Regions from separate parts of the Paenibacillus sp. MER TA 81-3 genome, predicted to be linked through region 1. Evidence: a T-box and tRNA genes for the amino acid it is inferred to sense, from the RefSeq annotation. Region 1 holds a T-box; the other holds one or more tRNA genes.

Region 1 (10,348 bases):
AACGTTGAACATTACAGGCATTTTATCTTTAAACGGGATTGCAATGGAGTCCGCCGAACCGCCGGCATGGGAGCCTGAGCAATTCACGGTCGTGCATCAGACGGATGGCGAGCGGGAAGAGGAAGAACCTTCGTGGCTGCGGGATTACGGCCAGCCTATTCAGACATCACCTGCCACGGAGGAAAAGGCTGAGATATCTTCCTTTTCCGCGGAGAATGAACGACAGAGTGAAGTATGGCAAGCTTCCGTTCAACAAAATGCGGAGGAAAGGGAGTCCGATCCGTTGCCGCCGGAAGCTGATGATGAACCTGCCACGACACCACGAACTGAAAATGTGGAGCAAGAGCCCATGTCATGGACGTGGAGCCAATCCCCTTGGGCGAATGCAACCGTTAACGCGGAGTCCTCTACTGCACAGGGTGAGAAGGAACCGGCTGCGGAGACGTTCACGGATGCGCTGCAGATGAGGCAAGCGGAGGATGAAGCAGCGGATAGTGATGTTGCGTTTGATGCTTCAATGGCGGGCAGCCTCTCGGACGAGGCGAAGGCGGAAACGGTTGCGGGAGCACCAGTGCCAGAGCAGCGCGAACCGGCAGCAACTACCGGTTCCGGTGCGAATCCACCTCCTGCGACAGAAGCCAAATCGCATCATGCGGAAGCAAATCCTGCCGAATCGCATCATGCGGAAGCGAATCAGGACGAAGATGCAGGCCGCGAGCAACTGGTGGAACAGGTCGACGCTGTCGTCGTTGAAGAAGAATCCGTTCTTGCAACGGTTGAGCCGAAGCAGGCGATGAAGGTTGCGATCGGCAGCGCGAAGCCTGCGGATCCGGAAGCGGCTCAGCAGCTCGGCTTCAGTTCCCTGCTGCAATCGAGCTATCAGACGAAGGAGAAGGAGCGGGAAGCACGAGTGGCGGCAGAGGAAGAAGCCGCTTTGGTAGAGGCGCAGAAGGACACGACAGGGGACGACGTGAAGTGGCAGTCGCTCTTTTTGCAGCGAGTCAATCATGAGTCTGCATTCAAAAAGGTACGATTATGCATTGTACAGCGGGAGGATACACTCGAGACGATCGCGGACCGGTACCGTATGAACTCACGTGAAATTGCACTGTATAATCGGCTTGCCGAGCCTAGTGTAACAGAAGGCCAGGTCTTGTATATCCCGATTTCATCATAATTCGATATCGACCTGAGGAATGAAAAACTGCTCATCAACAATAGACCCGTCCGGCTTTCCAGCGGACGGGTCTATTGTTGTGATGCATGAATTAATATACGTCTAACAAAAAGCCGAGGTAAATCAGAAATAACGCAAATAGCAAAAATACATCGAGTCCGCTTGGCAGAAGCAAGGTTCGAACGAATTGCAAGCAGATGAGAGGGAAAATGACACCTTTCACCGAATAACGAATACGCACCCACCAACGTTCCATGCATGGACCACCCCCCATAGTACATGTTATGAAAATGGAAATTCGGGATATGACTAATCTATAAGCGGATGTTAGAAAAGAAGGCCTTTTATTCTTTTTCTTCAACCTCTATAAGGAATTGGAACTCGTCTATTGACTCATGCAAGGCGCGAAGGTAAAATATATCGTAAACGTTTCAACCTTTTATGTTTCAGTAAACGATGGATACATGTGAAGCAAAGACATTGATCAGGAGGAGTAAGCGTCAAGGCCCTTACAGAGAGCAGAGCGATGAGGTGCAACGCCTGCAGGAAGTCCCGCGCTGAAGTCATCTGGGAGTCGCCCGTTTGAACGCATCACGGTAGTGTATGAGCATTACGTTCATCATGTTCCGCAGCTGCGCTAGGATGGGACGGTCGCAACCGTTACCTTGCAGTTCAAGAGCCGCCACAGCTGATTGGGCCATACATGCCCTTTATTTGAATGGCGGAATAAAGGTGGTACCACGGAAGCTAAACCTTTCGTCCTTTGAGGCGTAAGGTTTTTTATTTTGCCGCATTGAAGCGAATTGTCCTTGTAGAACGGACGGACAGTCGTTTCTGCTTGTGCAAGGAGCACATTGTCTATATGACGTGCACGATGATAAACGGAGGGATTCCATTGTCAGAAAATCATGAACAAATGTCCATGCCGACAACGTACGACCCGAAGGCAGCGGAACAAAAGTGGTATGAATATTGGTTGAAGGGCGGATATTTCAAAGCGGGCAATAAAAAAGACGCACAGCCATTCACCATCGTCATTCCGCCGCCGAACGTTACCGGGATGCTTCATATCGGTCACGCGCTTGACTTTACGCTGCAAGATATTATAATCCGCTCGAAGCGGATGCAAGGATTCGATGCGCTGTGGCTGCCCGGCTCTGACCATGCGGGCATTGCGACGCAGACGAAGGTGGAGCAGAAGCTGCGTGAAGAAGGCGTTTCCCGCTATGATTTGGGACGGGAGAAGTTCTTGGAGCAGGTGTGGGATTGGAAAGAGTATTATGCGAATACGATTCGCGAGCAATGGGCGAAGATGGGCCTTTCTCTTGACTATTCCCGTGAGCGGTTCACGCTCGATGAAGGGCTGTCCAAGGCTGTTCGCCGTGTATTCGTGAAGCTGTATGAGCAAGGTTTAATTTACCGTGGAAAATACATTATTAACTGGGACCCGGCTGCCCGTACGGCGCTGTCCGACATTGAGGTTGAGTATAAAGAGGTGCAAGGCCATCTTTATCATTTGCAATACCCTCTGCAAGACGGCAGCGGCTCCATTACGGTGGCCACAACCCGTCCAGAGACGATGTTAGGCGATACAGCGGTAGCGGTTCATCCAGAAGACGATCGCTATAAGCATATGATCGGCAAGATGCTGGTGCTTCCGATCGTCGGTCGAGAAATTCCGGTCATTGCTGACGAATATGTTGAAAAAGAATTCGGAAGCGGGGCCGTTAAGATTACGCCGGCTCATGATCCGAATGACTTCGAAGTCGGGCTGCGCCACCAGTTGCCGCAAATTACAGTGATGGATGAGTCTGGCAAGATGAACGAACATGCTGCGCAATATCAAGGTTTGGACCGTGCGGACTGCCGCAAGCAAATTGTGAAAGATTTGCAGGAGCAAGGCGTGCTCATTCAGATTGAGGATCACGTGCATCAGGTTGGTCACAGCGAACGCAGCGGTGCCGTCGTCGAGCCGTACTTATCGACACAGTGGTTCGTCAAGATGAAGCCGCTCGCAGAACGCGCGATTGAAGCGCAGAAGACAGGAAAAGGCGTTCACTTCGTACCTGATCGCTTTGAAAAAATATATTTAAATTGGATCGAGAACGTGCGCGACTGGTGCATCTCCCGCCAGCTCTGGTGGGGGCATCGCATTCCGGCTTGGTACTGCGAAGACTGCGGCCATGTCCATGTTGCCAGTGAAGACGCGACGGCGTGCTCTTCTTGCGGATGCGCAAACTTGAAGCAGGATGAAGATGTGCTGGATACGTGGTTCAGCTCCGCACTGTGGCCGTTCTCCACGCTAGGCTGGCCGGAACAGACGGATGACCTGCAGCGGTACTATCCGACAAGCGTGCTCGTAACAGGTTATGATATCATATACTTCTGGGTCGCGCGCATGATCTTTACGGCACTTGAGTTCACAGACAATATTCCGTTCAAAGACGTGCTTATGCATGGCTTGGTACGCGACTCCGAAGGCAAAAAGATGTCGAAGTCGCTTGGCAACGGTGTTGATCCGCTTGATGTGATTGAAAAATACGGCGCAGACGCGATGCGCTTTATGATTTCAACGAGCGGAACGCCAGGACAAGATTTACGCTTCCGTTGGGAGCGGGTAGAGCAAGCGCGCAACTTTGCGAACAAGATTTGGAATGCTTCGCGCTTTGCCCTCATGAACCTCGAAGGCTTCAACTATGAGGAGATCGATATTTCCGGCAAGCTCGGAACGGCGGATCGCTGGATATTGCACCGCTTGAATGAAACGGCGCGCGATATTACCCGCCTAATGGACGCGTATGAGTTCGGCGAAACCGGACGCGTGCTGTATAACTTCATTTGGGACGATCTGTGCGATTGGTATATTGAATTTGCCAAAATCAGTCTATATGGCACTGATGAAGCGGCTAAGAAGAAGACGCAATCCGTCTTGGCATATGTGCTGGACCGCACGCTGCGCATGATTCACCCGTTCATGCCATTTATTTCGGAAGAAATATGGCAGCATCTGCCGCATGACGGCGAGACGATTACGCTGGCCGCTTGGCCGACATACGATGCTCAGTTCGAGGCGCCAGATGCGGTGCGCGAGATGACGCTTCTTATGGATATGATTCGTGCGGTACGCAATATTCGCGCTGAAGTGAACGTGCCGATGAGCAAGAAAATCGAGCTGCTCGTGAAGCCGACAGATGCAGGAACCGAGACGAATGTTACGAATAATCTAGAATATGTAGAACGATTCTGCGGTACGTCTAAGCTGGAAGTGAGCCAGCAGGTATCTGCTCCGAACAAGGCGATGTCCGCCGTTGTAACCGGTGCTGAACTGTTTCTGCCGCTTGCAGGTCTTATCGACATCGGTCAGGAAATCGCCCGCTTGGAAAAAGAAGTGGAGCATCTGACCAAAGAAGTAGAGCGCGTTGACAAAAAGCTGTCTAACGAGGGCTTTATGGCGAAAGCGCCTGAGAAGGTCGTCGAAGAAGAACGTGCGAAGCAGCGTGATTACAGCGAGAAGCGCGATAAGGTAATCGCCCGCATTGCCGAACTGAAAGAAGCCTAATCAATTTATGTGGATATGCGGCCGAACCGGATGAGATGCTGTTCTCATGACGGTTCGGTCGTTTGATGACATCATACAAAGGATGAGTAGCCATGTCGGAAATAAACGATCCGAACAAAACGGATATAACCGAGGTTCCCTTTACACGTGTAGAAGAAGCGATTGATTGGATTAATTCATTGATTCCTTTTGGCATACGTCCCGGTCTGGAACGCATTGAAGCGCTAATGGACAAGCTGGGCTCTCCTCACCGGCGCTTGAAATTTATCCACGTCGCAGGTACGAACGGCAAGGGCTCGACTTGTGCTTTGCTGACGAGCGCACTGCTTGCGAACGGATATGATGTTGGTACGTTTACTTCGCCTTATATTGAGAAATTTACGAACCGTTTTAAATATAACAATGAGGATATACCGGAAGAGACGCTGCTGCGCCTCGCGAATGAGCTTAGACCGCTTGTTGATGACATTGCGAATACTTCGCTCGGTTCGCCGACGATGTTTGAAGTGTCCACCGCACTGGCCATTTTGTATTATGCGAACGTGGCTTATCCAGATGTCGTCGTATGGGAGACCGGCCTAGGCGGTAGACTCGATGTCACGAACATTGTAACGCCTATCGTGTCCATCATCACGAACATCGGTCACGATCATATGGACATCTTAGGCGATTCCATCGAGCAGATTGCGGCGGAAAAAGCAGGTATCATTAAGCCGGGCGTGCCTATCGTCACTACGGTTGATCAGCCTGAGGCGCTCGAAATTATCCGCAAGACGGCAGGTGATCAGAAGTCGACATTGTACGCGATGAACGAGCAATTCACAGTCGAACTGCTGCATGCGGTTGAAAATGAACAAATCTTCACGTTCTCTGGGCCGTTCCGCAGCATGGAGCAAATGACCTTGACGTTAAACGGGGCGCATCAGTTGAAGAACGCTGCCGCTGCTTTGATGGCGTTGGAAGTGTTGCGGCAATATATGGCTTTCATGCTTGATGATGAGGAGACGCGTGCTGGTATGCGCCGTGCGGCATGGCCAGGTCGGCTTGAAATAATAAGCGAGAAGCCGCGCATGCTGCTCGATGGGGCGCACAATCCGGAAGGAGCAGAGACGCTGGCACAAGCATTGCGGGACACGTACCGTTATGAGCGTTTGCATTTCATGATGGGGATGCTGTCAACAAAGCATCATCAGGATGTTCTGCGTCATATACTACCTTTAGCGGATACCATTATTTTTACCGAACCTGATTTCCGCAAGAAGATGAGTGCGGAGAGCTTGAGTCATATTGCAGAACAATTGCTGGAAACAGCCTCGCGCCGACCACAGATTATTGTAGAGCCGAATTGGCGCGAGTCCTTGGAGCGGCTCAAGGCGATGACTGAACCGGGCGATTTGGCGGTAGTCACTGGCACATTATATCTGATTGCGGACGTCCGCTCGTACGTCCTGCATCGGACCGAATCTGAAAAAGGTTGGTGAGTTCGTGTTGAAGACGACGGAACATATTCATTTTATCGGCATCGGGGGCTATGGAATGAGCGCCATCGCTCGTGTCATGCTGGAAATGGGGTACACCGTCACGGGGTCCGATGTGGCCGAACAGGATTTGACGGAGAAATTGAGAGCGAAAGGCGCGACGGTGCATATCGGACACGATCCGGCGTATGTGCAGGATGCCGACATCGTCGTATATTCTACAGCTTGTCCCAAAGAGAACGTTGAACGGGTTGCTGCTGAGGAACGCGGTGTCCCCGTGCTGCATCGTTCGCAGATGCTGGCGCGTCTGCTTAATGCGAAGAAGGGGATCGCAGTTGCCGGTGCACACGGGAAGACGACAACCTCTTCAATGATCGCATTTGTGCTAGAACGCTGCGGTGTGAACCCAACCTATATTATCGGCGGGGAAGTAACGAACCTGGGTACGAATGCGCAAGCGGGCAGCGGCGAGTTCGTCGTGGCAGAAGCGGATGAGAGCGATGGTTCCTTCCTAGCGTATCACCCGTACATCGCCGTAGTGACGAACATTGAAGCCGATCACTTGGAAAACTACGACGGGAACTTTGAACGCTTGAAAGCAGCTTACGTGCAGTTTCTGTCACAGCGTAATCAGAACGGATACGCCGTGCTCTGCGCGGATGATCCTATCGTAAGCGGCATGGTGCCACAATTAGGTGAAGGTGTGGTCACGTATGGTATTGAAGCGCCTGCCGATTACGTTGCAGCAGATATTACAGCCGAAGATCGCGGCATGGCCTTTACGATGAAGCATCAAGATAAGCCGCTTGGCACGGTTCGTTTGTCCATTCCGGGGAAACACAATGTGTTGAACGCGATGGCTACGCTTATCGTCTGCATGCAGGCTGGCGTGCCGTTTGCCGAGGCGGCAGAGGCCATTCGCGATTTTATCGGAGCCAAGCGCCGTTTTCAAGTCATTGGCGAAGTGCAGGATGTGCTTATCGTCGATGATTATGCACACCATCCGACAGAGATTGAAGCGACCTTGGTAGCTGCTAGAGCCACCAAGCGGCGGATCATTGCTGTATTTCAGCCACAGCGATATTCGCGCACGTACTTTTTGTTTGACCAATTTAGCCGTGCGTTTCGTAATGCCGATGAGTTGATTCTTACCGATATCTACTCTCCAGCCGGTGAAATGCCGATAGAAGGCGTGCATTCCTCGAAGTTGGTCGAGTGCATTCGCGAGAACAGCAACAAGAACGCACAATACTTCGCGAGCAAGGATGACGCGCTGGAGCGCCTCAAATTACTTGTACGGCCGGGAGACATCGTCATTACGATGGGTGCGGGCGACATCTGGAAGACGGCATATGGTTTGACGAAAGCACTGAAAGAACATGCGTAAGCTGCCATAGAACTGCAAAAAGACCATTCCGCAAATAAGCAAATAAGCCGGAATGGTCTTTTTGTAAATATGCTAGAGCAGGAACTGTCACCTGTTTGCTTGTCCCTTTCATTCTGTCCCAACGGTGCGTTTATTGACAGGACGGCGAAGGCATTACGGTATATCCTGAACGGTTAGTCTCTGTCCAGGCTGATTTCTCTGACGCTGGCATAAGCTATCCGGCGCACGATGTTACGTCCCCTGCGGCGAATGCGCAAGCGGAACGTTGTCACGCCTGCCGACAAAATGACTCCTTCCAGATCCACGCCTCCGATTAAGTCTACATCAACCCGCCGGCCTATGTTCCGTTCGACGAATCGCCGCACTTCACGCGCACTCATATTGTTGTTGATACGCATGTCGTCTCCTCCTTTACCCCGTTCTATCAACAATCTATGATGAGTTGCGAGATTCGGATACGACATCTGCATGAAGCCATTCGCATGTTTTGCGAAAAATCACTCGGAGACTTGTTCTATCGTCTTGCAATCTATCATATAACTGATAGTAACGAAGAGGACAAGGTGAGGTGTGCGAGAGATGAGCGGATTAAATCCAAAAATGACGTTTCGGTTTCCGAAGACTGAACCAGGCGATGGGCTCATACAGCCTACGGAGTCGGTTGAAGAGAGCGACAGCCCTTTTACACGATACATTGACCGTTCTGTCGAAGCGGCGCTGGTTAACGATAATACGATGGCGGAGCCGCGTGAATCTCTGCAAGCGGAAGATACGGAACAAGAATGTTCGCATGATGGCATTGCAGCACAAGTCGGGAATATTTCGGAGACCGACCAAATTGAACGATGGATACGAGAGGCGGATCATAAGCCGCTGTCCTACTCCTTCAGCTCGTCTGTAGCGGATCCTGCTGGAGAATCGCTGAGCGATCAGGGAGAACTGCTGTGGCAGGGCGTGCATACGCGCACGAGAAGACCTTCCTTGTGGAAAGTGATCGCTTCTGTCGCAGGGGCAGTGGCGACCGGAGCAGTGTTCGGATTTCTGGCTCTCTCTTTGTTCAAAGGCGAAGTGACGATGCCTAATCCAGAAGCATCCATTCCGACGCTATCGAACGGGACAAGCACGCAAGGCGCTGCGGTAAAGGCCGGATCTACATCTGCGGATGGCGGTGAAGGGAAGAAAAATACGGTCGCCGCTGCGAATCAGCCTGCAGCTGACCAAGGTGCTGCACAATATGCAGCGACAACGGCAGGCGGAGTATATGTAACCGAAGTAAATATTCCGGAAAAAGTGTTCTACATGCTGCAGTATGGCGTGTTCGATCAGCCAGAAGGCGCGAAGAAGGCAGCTTCGGAGCTGCGTGAACTCGGGCTTGCAGCCATGGAGGAGCAATCGAGTCAGCATCGCGTCTATGCAGCCATTGCCCAGGCGAAAGAGGATGCCATGGGATTGAGCCAGCTGATGAAGAACAATCAGGTCGATTTATATGTCCGTGAAATGACGCGTCCCGCATTGGCGAAGCTGGCTTTTCAAGGCGGTGCGGCTACTGTGGAGCAGTTCATTGCCCAGAGCGATAAGGTGAACGACTGGCTGATGTCCCAATCTATCGCTTATTTGGAGAAGAGTGAGGTCAAAGGGTTCGATGGTGATGCAACCGAGCAGCTGCGGCAGGAGCATTTAAAATGGACGCAGCAGATGAACGGGATGCAGAAGGGACAGCCCGAGCAGTCCCTCAAGGCTTGGACGCAACTCGTTCAGGCGATGAATACAGCGATAAGCGCGGTAAATGAATACAATAAGCAGCCTGCTGCTTCGCATTTGTGGAGCGTTCAGGAGGCGGTCATGATTTATCGTACGGCGGAGAGCAACTGGCTCGACACGATGAAGGCGTAACACTGCGGTTGCGAGAGGAGCCTGCGGCTCTTCGGTTTTCGATAGAAAGTTAGGATGCATGGGAGGAATGCAGAGTTGCAAAGTTTTAGCCGCAAAATTTCTTTTGTGGTAGGAGTAAGTGACGAACTTGAAATGGGATGCGGCAGATCTGAAACGGGATAGCCAAAGCGAAAGTATTCGTCTGTAACGGGGAAAGACTCGAAATGTCACAAACTAACACCATAGTTCAACGACGTGGTTATCAAGTAGATGCTGCGTTGATCAAACGCCCCCTCTGCAAGGCAATCCTATAACGAAAGGCTTGTACGAGGGGGTGTTTGTAATCTGTTGATGCTTATGCGTCCGCGTTCAGCACGGACTCGATACGTGCCACCACTTCGTCGGTCAGCTGTACGCCGGAAGCTTTGGCATTTTGCTCGATTTGTTCTGGGCGACTTGCGCCGACAAGCGCACTAGAGACGTTGGATTGCCGCAGAATCCATGCAATAGCTAACTGTCCAACCGATAGCTCAAGCTCTTGCGCGATGCTGGTTAACTGCTTCACCTGTTCGATGCGCTCTTCCGTAATGCCTTTGCGCACCCACTCGAGCTTCGCCGCGCGGCTCTCTGCCGGGAAGTCCGTTGCCGAACTGTACTTTCCTGTAAGCAGTCCCTGCGCGAGCGGAGAGTATACGACCTGGCCGATACCGTGTTGTTCACCGTAAGGAATGACCTCTTGCTCAATCTGCCGCTGGAACATATTATACACCGGTTGGTTGACCACGATGCGATCCAGCAAATAACGATCTGCGATCGCAAGGGCATCCGCCATTTGGGAAGCTGTCCACATGCTTACGCCAACATAGAGCACTTTC
Region 2 (10,348 bases), on a different contig from region 1:
CGCTCGGCCTAGGCGTATATAACGCTTCGGCAGCGCGTACGATTGACACGAATTCAACCGAACGGACGTTATACAAACACGGCGCTGATGTCATCATTAAAGCCGTATGGGGCAGCACGCAGGAAGTGGACCGCAGCGCTAACAACAATAATAACAACAATAATAACGGCGGTGGCGGCAAGCCGGGACCGGGTCCGGGAGGCGGCAATCAACGGCCGAAGCCAGGTCGCGATATTTATAACGAACCGCCGTTCGAGCCATTCAAACGGATGCCTGGCGTCGAAACTGCCACGCGTGTATTGAAGGAGAAAGGCAATATGATCGTGTCCGGACGTTCTATCGGCTCGGGCACGATTATGGGGATTGATAATGTCGACTTCTCTAAGGTCGCTTGGTTCCGCAACGATCTCTTTCCGGCGCATCCTTATCGGTACTTGGATGCTCTCGGCAAATATTACGAATCAGGCGTCATCATACCGACCAATGTCGCGAAGAAATATCAACTGAAGCAAGGGGATGTCATCTCCGCTTCGATACGGGAGCAGATGGTCGAATTCGTCATCGTGGCGATCCTGCCGTACTGGCCAAGTCTGTACCCGGATGAGGCGCCGTTCTTTATTGCGAATATGGACTATATTTATGATCAGGTTCCGATCTTCCCGTATGAAGTCTGGATCAAGATGCAGGATAAAGCGCCGCTGACGCCGGTCGTAACCGGGCTGCAGAAGGAAGGCATCGAGATCTATGACTATCAGGACGTGCGCAGCGAGCTCGCGACACAGAGCAAGCATCCGACGCGCGGCGGGGTGTTCGGCATACTCAGTATGGGATTCTTGGTCTCTGTAGCCATTTCTTTAATCGGCTACTTGTTGTACTGGTTCTTCAACCTGTCAAGGCGTGTCGTTCAATTCGGCATACTGCGCGCGATGGGACTATCACGCAAGCAGCTTACAGGGATGCTGCTGTTGGAGCAATTGTTCACGGCCGGACTGTCGATTGTGCTCGGTATCGTCTTAGGGAAGCTGGCTAGCCGCTTGTTCCTGCCGTTCCTGCAATCTGCGGAAGGTGCGAAGAAGCAAGTTCCACCGTTCCGCATCGTCTTTGAGGCGAAGGATACCCTCCAGCTGTATATCGTGGTCGGTGTCATGATAGTGACCGGGGCGACACTCTTGTTGATGCATATTCGCCGCCTGCGCGTCCATCAAGCCGTGAAGATGGGAGAGGAGCGTTAATCCGTGATACATTGTGAAGGCCTCGTTAAAATTTATAAGACCGAAGATATTGAAGTAGTGGCCCTGCAAGGCTTGAACTTATCGGTGAAGCAAGGCGAGCTGATGGCCATCATTGGGAACAGCGGGAGCGGGAAATCAACCTTGCTCAACATCCTTGGCGGATTGGATCGTCCGTCCGCCGGAGCAGTCCGGGTAGGGAAGTGGGATCTGCTCAAGATTACCGAAGAGCAGTTAGTCGAGTACAAGCGCGATACGGTCGGGTTCATCTGGCAGAACAATGCCCGCAACCTGCTTCCGTATTTGACCGCGCTGGAAAATGTAGAAGTGCCGATGATGTTGTCGGGGAAGCTGGATCGCAAATATGCAAAAGAGCTGCTGGAATGGGTGGGGCTCGGGCATCGCATGAACAACAAGCTGCACCAGCTGTCCGGAGGGGAGCAGCAGCGGGTCGCCATCGCGATCTCGCTCTCGAACCGGCCGCAGTTGCTGCTGGCCGACGAACCGACGGGCTCCGTGGATACGCAGACGTCAGACATGATTATGAACATATTCCGGCGAATGAGCTCAGAGCTTGGGGTAACCGTCGTAATCGTAACGCATGATCTATCGTTGGCGGGAAAGGTGGACCGTGTCGTTGCGATTCGAGATGGCTTGACCAGCACAGAGTTCATTAAACGCAATCCGAATTTGAATTCGGATGGAGGTGAGGATGAACAGATTGCTGGGCAGGGGCTGCAGGAGCTGCATGAAGCATATGTCGTCGTTGATCGTGTCGGCCGCTTGCAGGTGCCAAAAGAGTATTTGGATGCTCTCCACATCCAAGACAAGGCTTCTATGGAATTAGACGGAGACAAGATTATTATCCGCACACCGAAAGAGTTGGAGGGGTAACCTGATGAATCGAAAGAAATGGGTACGCAAGTTGTTGATGGTTACGTTGACGTTAACCATGATTTTCCCGCTACTGGCTGCGTGCAGCAACAAAAATGACGTGGAACCTGGTCAAGAGCGCGTTCTGCGCATCGGGGTTCTGTATGGTGGGTACGGCGGTGACGACACCTACTTCCGCCAGCAATATACTGACGTATACGAATATGCGAACAAAGGCATTCGCATTGAGATTGTTCCAGCTATAGATGCAAGTGAACAGCGTTATGACAATCCTGCGGATGGGTCTAGAAAAGAGCCTGACCGTGCCGAAGCATTGAAGAAGATCATGACATCCGCCAATCCAGTCGACATCGTCGTAACGGATGCCAGTCAGTTCCGCAATCTTGTGCAGGACGGTATGCTGAAGCAGCTGGACCCGCTCATTCAGCAAGACAAATTCGATACAAGCGATTATGTTCCGACCGTTATTGACGGCATCAAGGCGATGGGTGACAACAACCTGTACGGTTTGGCACCGACTTTTTATTCTCAGGCATTATTCTATAACAAGACCATGTTCCAAGAAGCAGGCGTCAATCTGCCGACTGACAATATGACATGGGAAGATATGTTCACCTTGGCACGCCGCGTGTCCAAAGGGGAAGGCGCGGATCGACAATATGGATTCTCATTTAACCGCTACAGAGGCGGCGAGCCGTTCTGGGACATTATCCAAATCTACAATCCACCGTTGAACCTGCGGGTAATCGATGAAAAAGGCGAGAAGATGACGGTCAATTCGCCGAAGTGGGAAACGGTGATGTCCACATTTGCGAAATTAGTGAGCGAGAAAGTTATTCCTGGCGACAATCAAGACATGGACATGTCTGGAGGCGGTGAGGAATACAATCCGTATAGCCACGACAGCTTCTTGTCTGGAAACGTAGGGATGGTCATTGGTGAGTACTCCTATATCAATTCTGATTTGGCAGATGCGATGAAAAATGCGGAAAAAATCAAAGGCTTCAAAAAATTCGATTGGGATGTCGTGACGGTGCCTTCTCATCCAGAAGCGCCAGGAGTTGCCGGCGGCGTATCATTGAACAACATATTCTCCATTAACCAAAAATCGCCTAATCCGGATGATGCTTGGGACTTCATCAAATTTGTAAACAGCGAAGATTGGGCAAAGATTCGCTCTCGCAGCAGCTGGGAGATGGTTGCCCGCAAGAAATTCATTACACCGAAGGATGGCGCTAACTTCAACATTGCAGCCTTCTATACGGTCAAACCAGTACCTCCGACAAGTGCGGATCCGAACGAATTGTTCATTCAGATGCCGAATGCATGGCAGGTGCAGGAGCCTGGACAGACCTTGTTCAAAGACGTAGTCAGCGGCAAAAAAACATCTGCTGATGCATTGAAAGAATGGGAGACCGAAGGCAATCAAATATTGCAGCAGCTTAAAAAGAACTCGAAAGACCCCGTTCAAGGCAACGTATACGGCGATTAATGACGGCCGCTGCAAGCAAGTAATACCAAGTGAAGAATCGGTGAGTATCGCGAATAGCGGGCTTGCCGATTCTTTTTTGCTGTTCTTGGGAATAGTAGAAAATGCGTGTTCAAAAGGTGACTTTTTGAATGACCTCTAGAAATGACAATCGACGTACACGAAAGGAGGACCATCCAGTGCACTGGGTATATTGGGGCAAGCTGTACGATACGAAATTTCAAGCACGCTGTTTGCTGGAGCGATTAGAACACGATGCTTGGATATATGGGTACGATACACTCCAAGAGATTGAAGTATTTCGTTCACGTAAAGGCAAGTATGGCGTTCGTTTCGTCCCCTGAATATGGAAGCCGAATTTCGTAAGTTTTTTTGTAATTTCCCTTGACTGTTCATATATCGATGTTGTATAGTAGTACTTGTCGCTGCTGAAACAACACTTTAAATAATGTCGCGGGGTGGAGCAGTCCGGTAGCTCGTCGGGCTCATAACCCGAAGGTCGTAGGTTCAAATCCTGCCCCCGCAACCAACTTACAATTTTCATAAACAACGGCGTACGGGCCCTTAGCTCAGTTGGTCAGAGCGGTCGGCTCATAACCGATTGGTCGTGGGTTCGAGTCCCTCAGGGCCCACCAGAATCCGTTGTTTTCAAAGATTCATAGCTTAATACGCCGGGGTGGCGGAATTGGCAGACGCACAGGACTTAAAATCCTGCGGTAGGTGACTACCGTACCGGTTCGATCCCGGTCCTCGGCATATCAATACTTATGGTGCTTTTTAGAAAAGTGTTATTAATTCGAAATTTATAAAATGTCCTACGTGGTAGAATCCACGTTAGGGCTTTTTTTCTTATCATTAAGCAATATTTAAGTTATCGTTATCACTAAACGCGGTTTCCTGTAGTTTGCAGCATTGTTGCAAATTATCCTTCCTAAGCTATTATTGATTTGTATAGTAAAGCAACAACATTTTAGAAAAGAGCCTTATAAATAGATATTATGGCTATTCTTCGAATTGTTCTCTACATTTTTAAAAAAAGGGAGAAGAAAGAGCCCCCCGCCTAGATAGCTTAACGAAGCGTCTCAGCGGCGGCCTGCAGTGTTGATTCCACATAATGGCGAAGTTTTTATCGGATGCTACGGTTGACGATTAGTGAAGAAAGATGATATATTGATTGATGCTAATACATACATTTACGCCGGGGTGGCGGAATTGGCAGACGCACAGGACTTAAAATCCTGCGGTAGGTGACTACCGTACCGGTTCGATCCCGGTTCTCGGCACCATTAGTAGACAATGAGACTCCTTCAACGGTCTGTTTCCGAACAGCGAGTGAAGGAGTTTTTGACTTATTCTATTTATAGTCAAAGAGAGGAAGATTATTGTGAGTGTACTGGTACATAATGATTGGGCGGAGCTGCTCCATGATGAGGTAAGAAAGCCTTATTTTAAGCAGCTGTGGGGATGGTTGAAGCAGGAGTATGAGCAAAATGTCGTGTATCCTCCATTTGAACACATTTTTTCTGCCTTGCAATATACGTCTTATGAGGATACGAAGGTCGTCATTGTCGGACAAGACCCGTACCATGGGCCCGGGCAAGCCCATGGGCTGAGCTTCTCTGTTCAACCCGGTGTGAAGATTCCGCCTTCGCTGCAAAATATGTTGAAAGAGAGCGCTGCTGACGTTGGAACGACAATGCCAGACCATGGCTATTTAGCCCCATGGGCCAAACAAGGCGTCATGATGCTGAACACGGCGCTGACTGTCTATCAAGGTCAAGCAGCTTCCCACCGTGGCAAAGGTTGGGAAATGTTCACTGATCGCGTCATTCAGCTTTTGAATGAACGTGAACGTCCCGTGGTCTTCGTGCTGTGGGGTTCACACGCACAGGCGAAGCTCAGTATGATTGATGCGAATCGGCACGGGATCGTCAAAGGGCCGCATCCAAGCCCGCTCTCCGCGCACCGCGGATTTTTCGGCAGCAAGCCGTTCTCGAAAGTAAACACGTATTTGCAGCAGTTCGGCGAACCTGAAATTGAGTGGCAGCTTCCTGCGATGGAAGCGATACGTCAGCAATCATTTTAATATTTATCGCGATTACGGCTTGAGTAAGACCCTGTTTCCATCGATTTGAGACGAACTGGAGATAGGGTCTTTATATTGAATCTTAGATATCAATTTCCAAATTAGGGATTGACTCAGACTAGAAAAATTGATATATTATTAATTGCTTACGACCTGTTCTGATAGCTCAGTCGGGAGAGCACCATCTTGACAGGGTGGGGGTCGGCGGTTCGAGCCCGTCTCAGAACACCATACTACATCTATTAGAACCCTTGAATTAACCAAATTCAAGGGTTTTTTTGCATATTGTCATACAGGTATCTAAAAGGGAGAGGAGATGACAGGGCTGATTGTACTTTTGTTTGTTGGCTATCCTGCACTCACCGCTGGGTTGTCTCTGATCGGCAGGCTGTTCGGACAGCGGACATAACCCTGATGCGAGTCCCTTCGTCTAAAATTCACTAATTGTTCATACATATGTATCATCTGGCAGCTGCCTTATACGGGTTGTTCGGATGAGATGAACATTGTGACGAGCGGAGGGAGAATGATGGGCGGCATATTATTCGCATGGTTGATCGGACTGTTCGGCATTACGATTCTCGTCATCTGGGCGCTTATTCATATGGTCAGCAAAGACAGCATCCGGTATGATGAGCAGTTTGTGTGGAAGCGAGAGCTGAGTTCTGAAGCAAAGCAGGAAGAAGAGTAATGTTTAATTTTTCTTGAAAACGGTGACAATGGCATTGTAGTCATCCTATGAGTGGTTGAAGCGGAGGTCGGTCAGATGAACAAACCGTGGCATCCCATCATTTATATGGTTGCAGTGGCCATTGTCGCTGTCGTGGTTTCAGGCTGTGTTGCGCTTGCAAACGGTGCGCCCCGATATGAGTCCCCGGACTTGCCTAAACCCGTTCTTCCTAGTATACAGAGCGACGTATATCAAGCTCCGGTGCCGTCGGAAGTGTATGCACCTTAAATCCGACTATAATTGGTAAGGCCTTGTTCTGAATTTCTGACGTTAGGTCGTCTGCAGTAACAAGGCTTTTTTCAATTCCTGTTATGATGCACTACCTGTGTGCTCATCTTCTTCATGGGCATTAAGAAAGTTCTGTTCATCTTCCCATTTGCGTGAATAGGCTTGTCTGGTGACGTAGAGCAATAAGAAGACCATTCCGATTACCATAATTACGACGGCGACAATGGTAGCTACAACCGGATCCACGGTTTATCCCTCCCTAACTATTTAATACTGAAGCGTTATTTATAACTGCATATGAATAACTATACATGAAAACGATTTTTCTGTATAATATAGATTCATTTTAATCACACTTTTTATGTTTGTTGAGCGAATAATGATTAAGGATTAAGGATGGTGCGTTACATGGCAGCAGAAGTGATTGAAGTTAAGACAGACGAGCAATTGCAGCAATGTCTGGAGATCCGCAAAGAAGTATTCGTTGATGAGCAACAGGTTCCAATGGAAGATGAAATTGATGATTTAGATACACTTGACGCGAAGGCGAATCATATATTGCTACAGGTTGACGGTGAGATTGCTGCGACCGGCCGGATTAAATGGCTGGATGAATCGACCGCTAAAATGCAGCGGATTGCTGTTCGGAAGCCGTATCGCGGTCATGGTATTGGGCGTTCGCTTATGCTTGCTCTAGAGCAGTTGGCTCGTTCCATGGGTGCGACAGCCAGTATTTTAGATGGACAGTGCCAAGCGGAAGGGTTCTATCAAATGCTCGGCTATCGTACGATATCGGAAGAGCCATTCTATGACGCAGGAATTTTACATGTCCGCATGGAGAAAAAGCTGTAAGCGCGAGTTCAAAAATCCACTTTTTGAACTCGCGCTAACGGGTGAATAGTCTCTGATAGATGCTTTAAAATGATCACCTTCCGGGAAGAGTAACATAGAGTTCTGTTTGATTGGCATCCTTGATGCCCTAACGTAAAGCAGAACCTGTAATTTACCCTTTAGGAGGTTATGTCATGGAATCGCGTGAAACTTTTGTTGCCGTGCAGAAAAATGGGGATGGGGACCTGACTGCATTTAAGACCGACACGGGCAGAGTTATGGCTTACGATGAGGCGATGCATGCCGTTCAGTCAGGTCATATTGCCGGAGTGAACGTCTTCAAAGGTAAAGACGGCGGGATGTATATTCGCGGTGATGCGGATGGCGATCCAACGAATAACTTAGATAACTTGCCTATGTTCTAAATTCAAAAAACACCGGTGAGGATGCTGTCGTTATACGACAGACCTCACCGGTGTTTTGTTATCATTAAGGAATGATTAAGTTCTGTGAAGCGATAAAGCGAAATCAATCCTTCCTTATGGTGATAAAACCAACCTCTAAACGCGGTCGCTCAACTTCGAATGGCCTCGATAAAGGTTTTCTCATAATCGTCAGAGTTGCTCCCGAATGGTGATGATCTTATGCTGCTCCACAAAAGGCATCGGTCCCGTATGTCCCTCATACTGCGAGCGCTCATCGCCATAATGCATTAAATAAATTTTTCTTTGTATCCATTCCGGCAACGTCAACAGCTCCGCGAGTGTCGTATGAACTTCCCCTTTGCCGGTCAACTGGCAGTCATGGAAGATAAGGGTGACTCCCTGCTGCTCAATTAATGTATGCAGCAGGTCAGGTTGAAATCGCATATCAGCGCTGTAGAAGAAGGAATGGTTAACTAACAGCGAGAAGCTTCGCTTGCCGGCGATGTGTGGAGTTTCGATGAGCTGTATCTCCATGCCCGCAGCTAAAGAATAGGTGTGGTTCGGCTCAAGCGCATGTACCTCAAATACATCCTCCAGACACGAGATGCCTTCCTGAGTTAACCCGCCTTTAAGCGTGTTGTTCCACAATGGCTGAACTAACGGAGAAGCAATATACAATTTAGGTTTTCGTCCGTGAATAAACTTCATTTGAAATGCAAACTCTTCCAAGCCTCCCACATGATCGGCATGAATGTGAGTAATGAGCACACCGTCGATATCAACGAAGGATTTTCCAAGCTTATGCAGCGCCATGGGTGCAGTAATACCGCAATCGATGAGTAGGGTGCTCTGTTCCGTGTAAAGGAGCGCGTTATTGTTAAAGTAATGCTTTGCAAATGCGCTGCCGGTTCCAATCATTTGTATCTTAAGCTTCATCTCCATCCTCCTAATCCATGGCATCGGTTAAATTATGACCTAACTGTATCACGCTGCTGGGCACATACACAAGCAAAGCTCTTCCAGTCTTCATACGATATGACGTGAAACGTTAAGCCAGCTGTGGCGTTTCGTGCGAAACGGTCAAAAGTAGGTGGAAGGATTGGCGAAAGGAAACGCAAAGAAAAAGAAGGATCCGGCAGGCGGTCGTACCCAGTATATGATGCGAATCGTCACATCTGACCGTTGTGCTGTCTGTCCGACCCCTTGCGCGAGAGGTGTGAATTATTTGAATCGGGTGTCCGAGCCGGGAGCCGTGGGCAATGGAATTCCATGTGTGTTAACGCGAATGAAGGTTAGCACATAGAATGGTTTCCATCATGACGACACCGGGAAATGAACGAGGATATCAATCATTTCCCGGTTCAGCGTAGCTTTCGCCACCTCTCTGTCGTTTCACATGCCGCCGTTTGGCGAATGCATTCGAGAGGGAGAGGTGTGTAACGATGGCGGTTGATGTTGTGTGGAAAGGCAATGAATATACGAATTCGAGTGACCGGAAAGGACAAGCTCCCCTTATCATCGTCAATCATATATCAGCAGGAAGCATGTCTAGCATGGATTCATGGTTCACGAGCCCGGACAATAAAGTATCGTCGGCTCATTTTGGCGTATCAAAGCAAGGAATCATTCATCAATATGTAAAGTTGGAACGTATGGCCTGGGCGCAAGGCATTACCGCAGATCGCATCGCGACAGCGCCCGCAGCCATCGTGCGAAGCAAAGGAATCAATCCAAATCTGTATGCCGTATCGATCGAGCATGAAGGGCTGGATGGGGAATTAACGGAGCAGCAATTTGATGCGAGCGTTGCCCTGCATCGCTATATTCAAGCCTATGTTGCCGATCATTGGGGTTACACGATTCCATTCGATCGCGAGCATGTGCTCGGTCATTTTCAAATCGATCCAGTCCGCAAAGCGAGCTGCCCAGGATCTAAATTTCCATGGAAGCATCTGTATGCCGCTTTGTCACTGCCGGACAAGGGGCAAGGAGGGGCGGATAGTATGGAGGAGCAATTGAAGCAGTTGCAAACCTTAGTTACAGACTTGAAAGGCAGACTGGCTGGGCTCGAATCGCAGCATCAATTGCAAGAGGTTCCCGCCTGGGCTAAAGCGAGTGTGGACAAGGCTGTAGCCCAAGGCTTAGTGAACACGCCGACACCGTCCTCGCTAGATCTTTATCGGATGTTAACCGTACTAGACCGTAAAGGATTATTATAGTGCGAGCGCAACTCTCCTGCTAAAAAAGAGTATAACTTAACAACTAAACAGTTGGAGGTTACGCGATGAATTGCAGGAGAATTGCTGCATTTGTTCTTCTCGGGAGCATCTTGGGCGGAGCTTATGCGTCAGCACAATCAGACCCGTCTACTTCTCTACAAGCCGCAGCATCGGCTGAGAAGATTCAGGTCATATTGAATGGCAACACCGCTCAAGA

What was found. The T-box of region 1 lies ahead of M3650_RS10940 (valine--tRNA ligase). A T-box ahead of a tRNA ligase gene usually reads a tRNA of that ligase, here a tRNA-Val.
Region 2: it has a tRNA-Val gene. The T-box ahead of M3650_RS10940 (valine--tRNA ligase) is inferred to sense a tRNA for this amino acid. The anticodon was not compared.

Annotation. Positions count from the first base shown of each region.
Region 1 covers NZ_JAMAWB010000006.1:303,222-313,569, forward strand. The annotation lists gene M3650_RS10930 (LysM peptidoglycan-binding domain-containing protein) at 1-1,177, shown strand, start outside; gene M3650_RS10935 (hypothetical protein) at 1,269-1,433, opposite strand; T-box leader at 1,649-1,944, shown strand; gene M3650_RS10940 (valine--tRNA ligase) at 2,094-4,736, shown strand; gene M3650_RS10945 (bifunctional folylpolyglutamate synthase/dihydrofolate synthase) at 4,829-6,217, shown strand; gene murC (UDP-N-acetylmuramate--L-alanine ligase) at 6,222-7,601, shown strand; gene M3650_RS10955 (acetyl-CoA acetyltransferase) at 7,775-7,999, opposite strand; gene M3650_RS10960 (SPOR domain-containing protein) at 8,181-9,494, shown strand; gene M3650_RS10965 (aldo/keto reductase family protein) at 9,829-10,348, opposite strand, start outside.
Region 2 covers NZ_JAMAWB010000001.1:59,664-70,011, forward strand. The annotation lists gene M3650_RS00260 (ABC transporter permease) at 1-1,232, shown strand, start outside; gene M3650_RS00265 (ABC transporter ATP-binding protein) at 1,236-2,123, shown strand; gene M3650_RS00270 (ABC transporter substrate-binding protein) at 2,128-3,615, shown strand; gene M3650_RS00275 (hypothetical protein) at 3,792-3,956, shown strand; tRNA gene M3650_RS00280 (tRNA-Met) at 4,065-4,141, shown strand; tRNA gene M3650_RS00285 (tRNA-Ile) at 4,171-4,247, shown strand; tRNA gene M3650_RS00290 (tRNA-Leu) at 4,283-4,368, shown strand; tRNA gene M3650_RS00295 (tRNA-Leu) at 4,810-4,898, shown strand; gene M3650_RS00300 (uracil-DNA glycosylase) at 4,997-5,698, shown strand; tRNA gene M3650_RS00305 (tRNA-Val) at 5,854-5,929, shown strand; gene M3650_RS00310 (hypothetical protein) at 6,228-6,389, shown strand; gene M3650_RS00315 (hypothetical protein) at 6,465-6,656, shown strand; gene M3650_RS00320 (hypothetical protein) at 6,738-6,902, opposite strand; gene M3650_RS00325 (GNAT family N-acetyltransferase) at 7,065-7,508, shown strand; gene M3650_RS00330 (DUF3892 domain-containing protein) at 7,682-7,912, shown strand; gene M3650_RS00335 (MBL fold metallo-hydrolase) at 8,102-8,848, opposite strand; gene M3650_RS00340 (hypothetical protein) at 9,012-9,215, shown strand; gene M3650_RS00345 (N-acetylmuramoyl-L-alanine amidase) at 9,355-10,131, shown strand; gene M3650_RS00350 (stalk domain-containing protein) at 10,197-10,348, shown strand, end outside.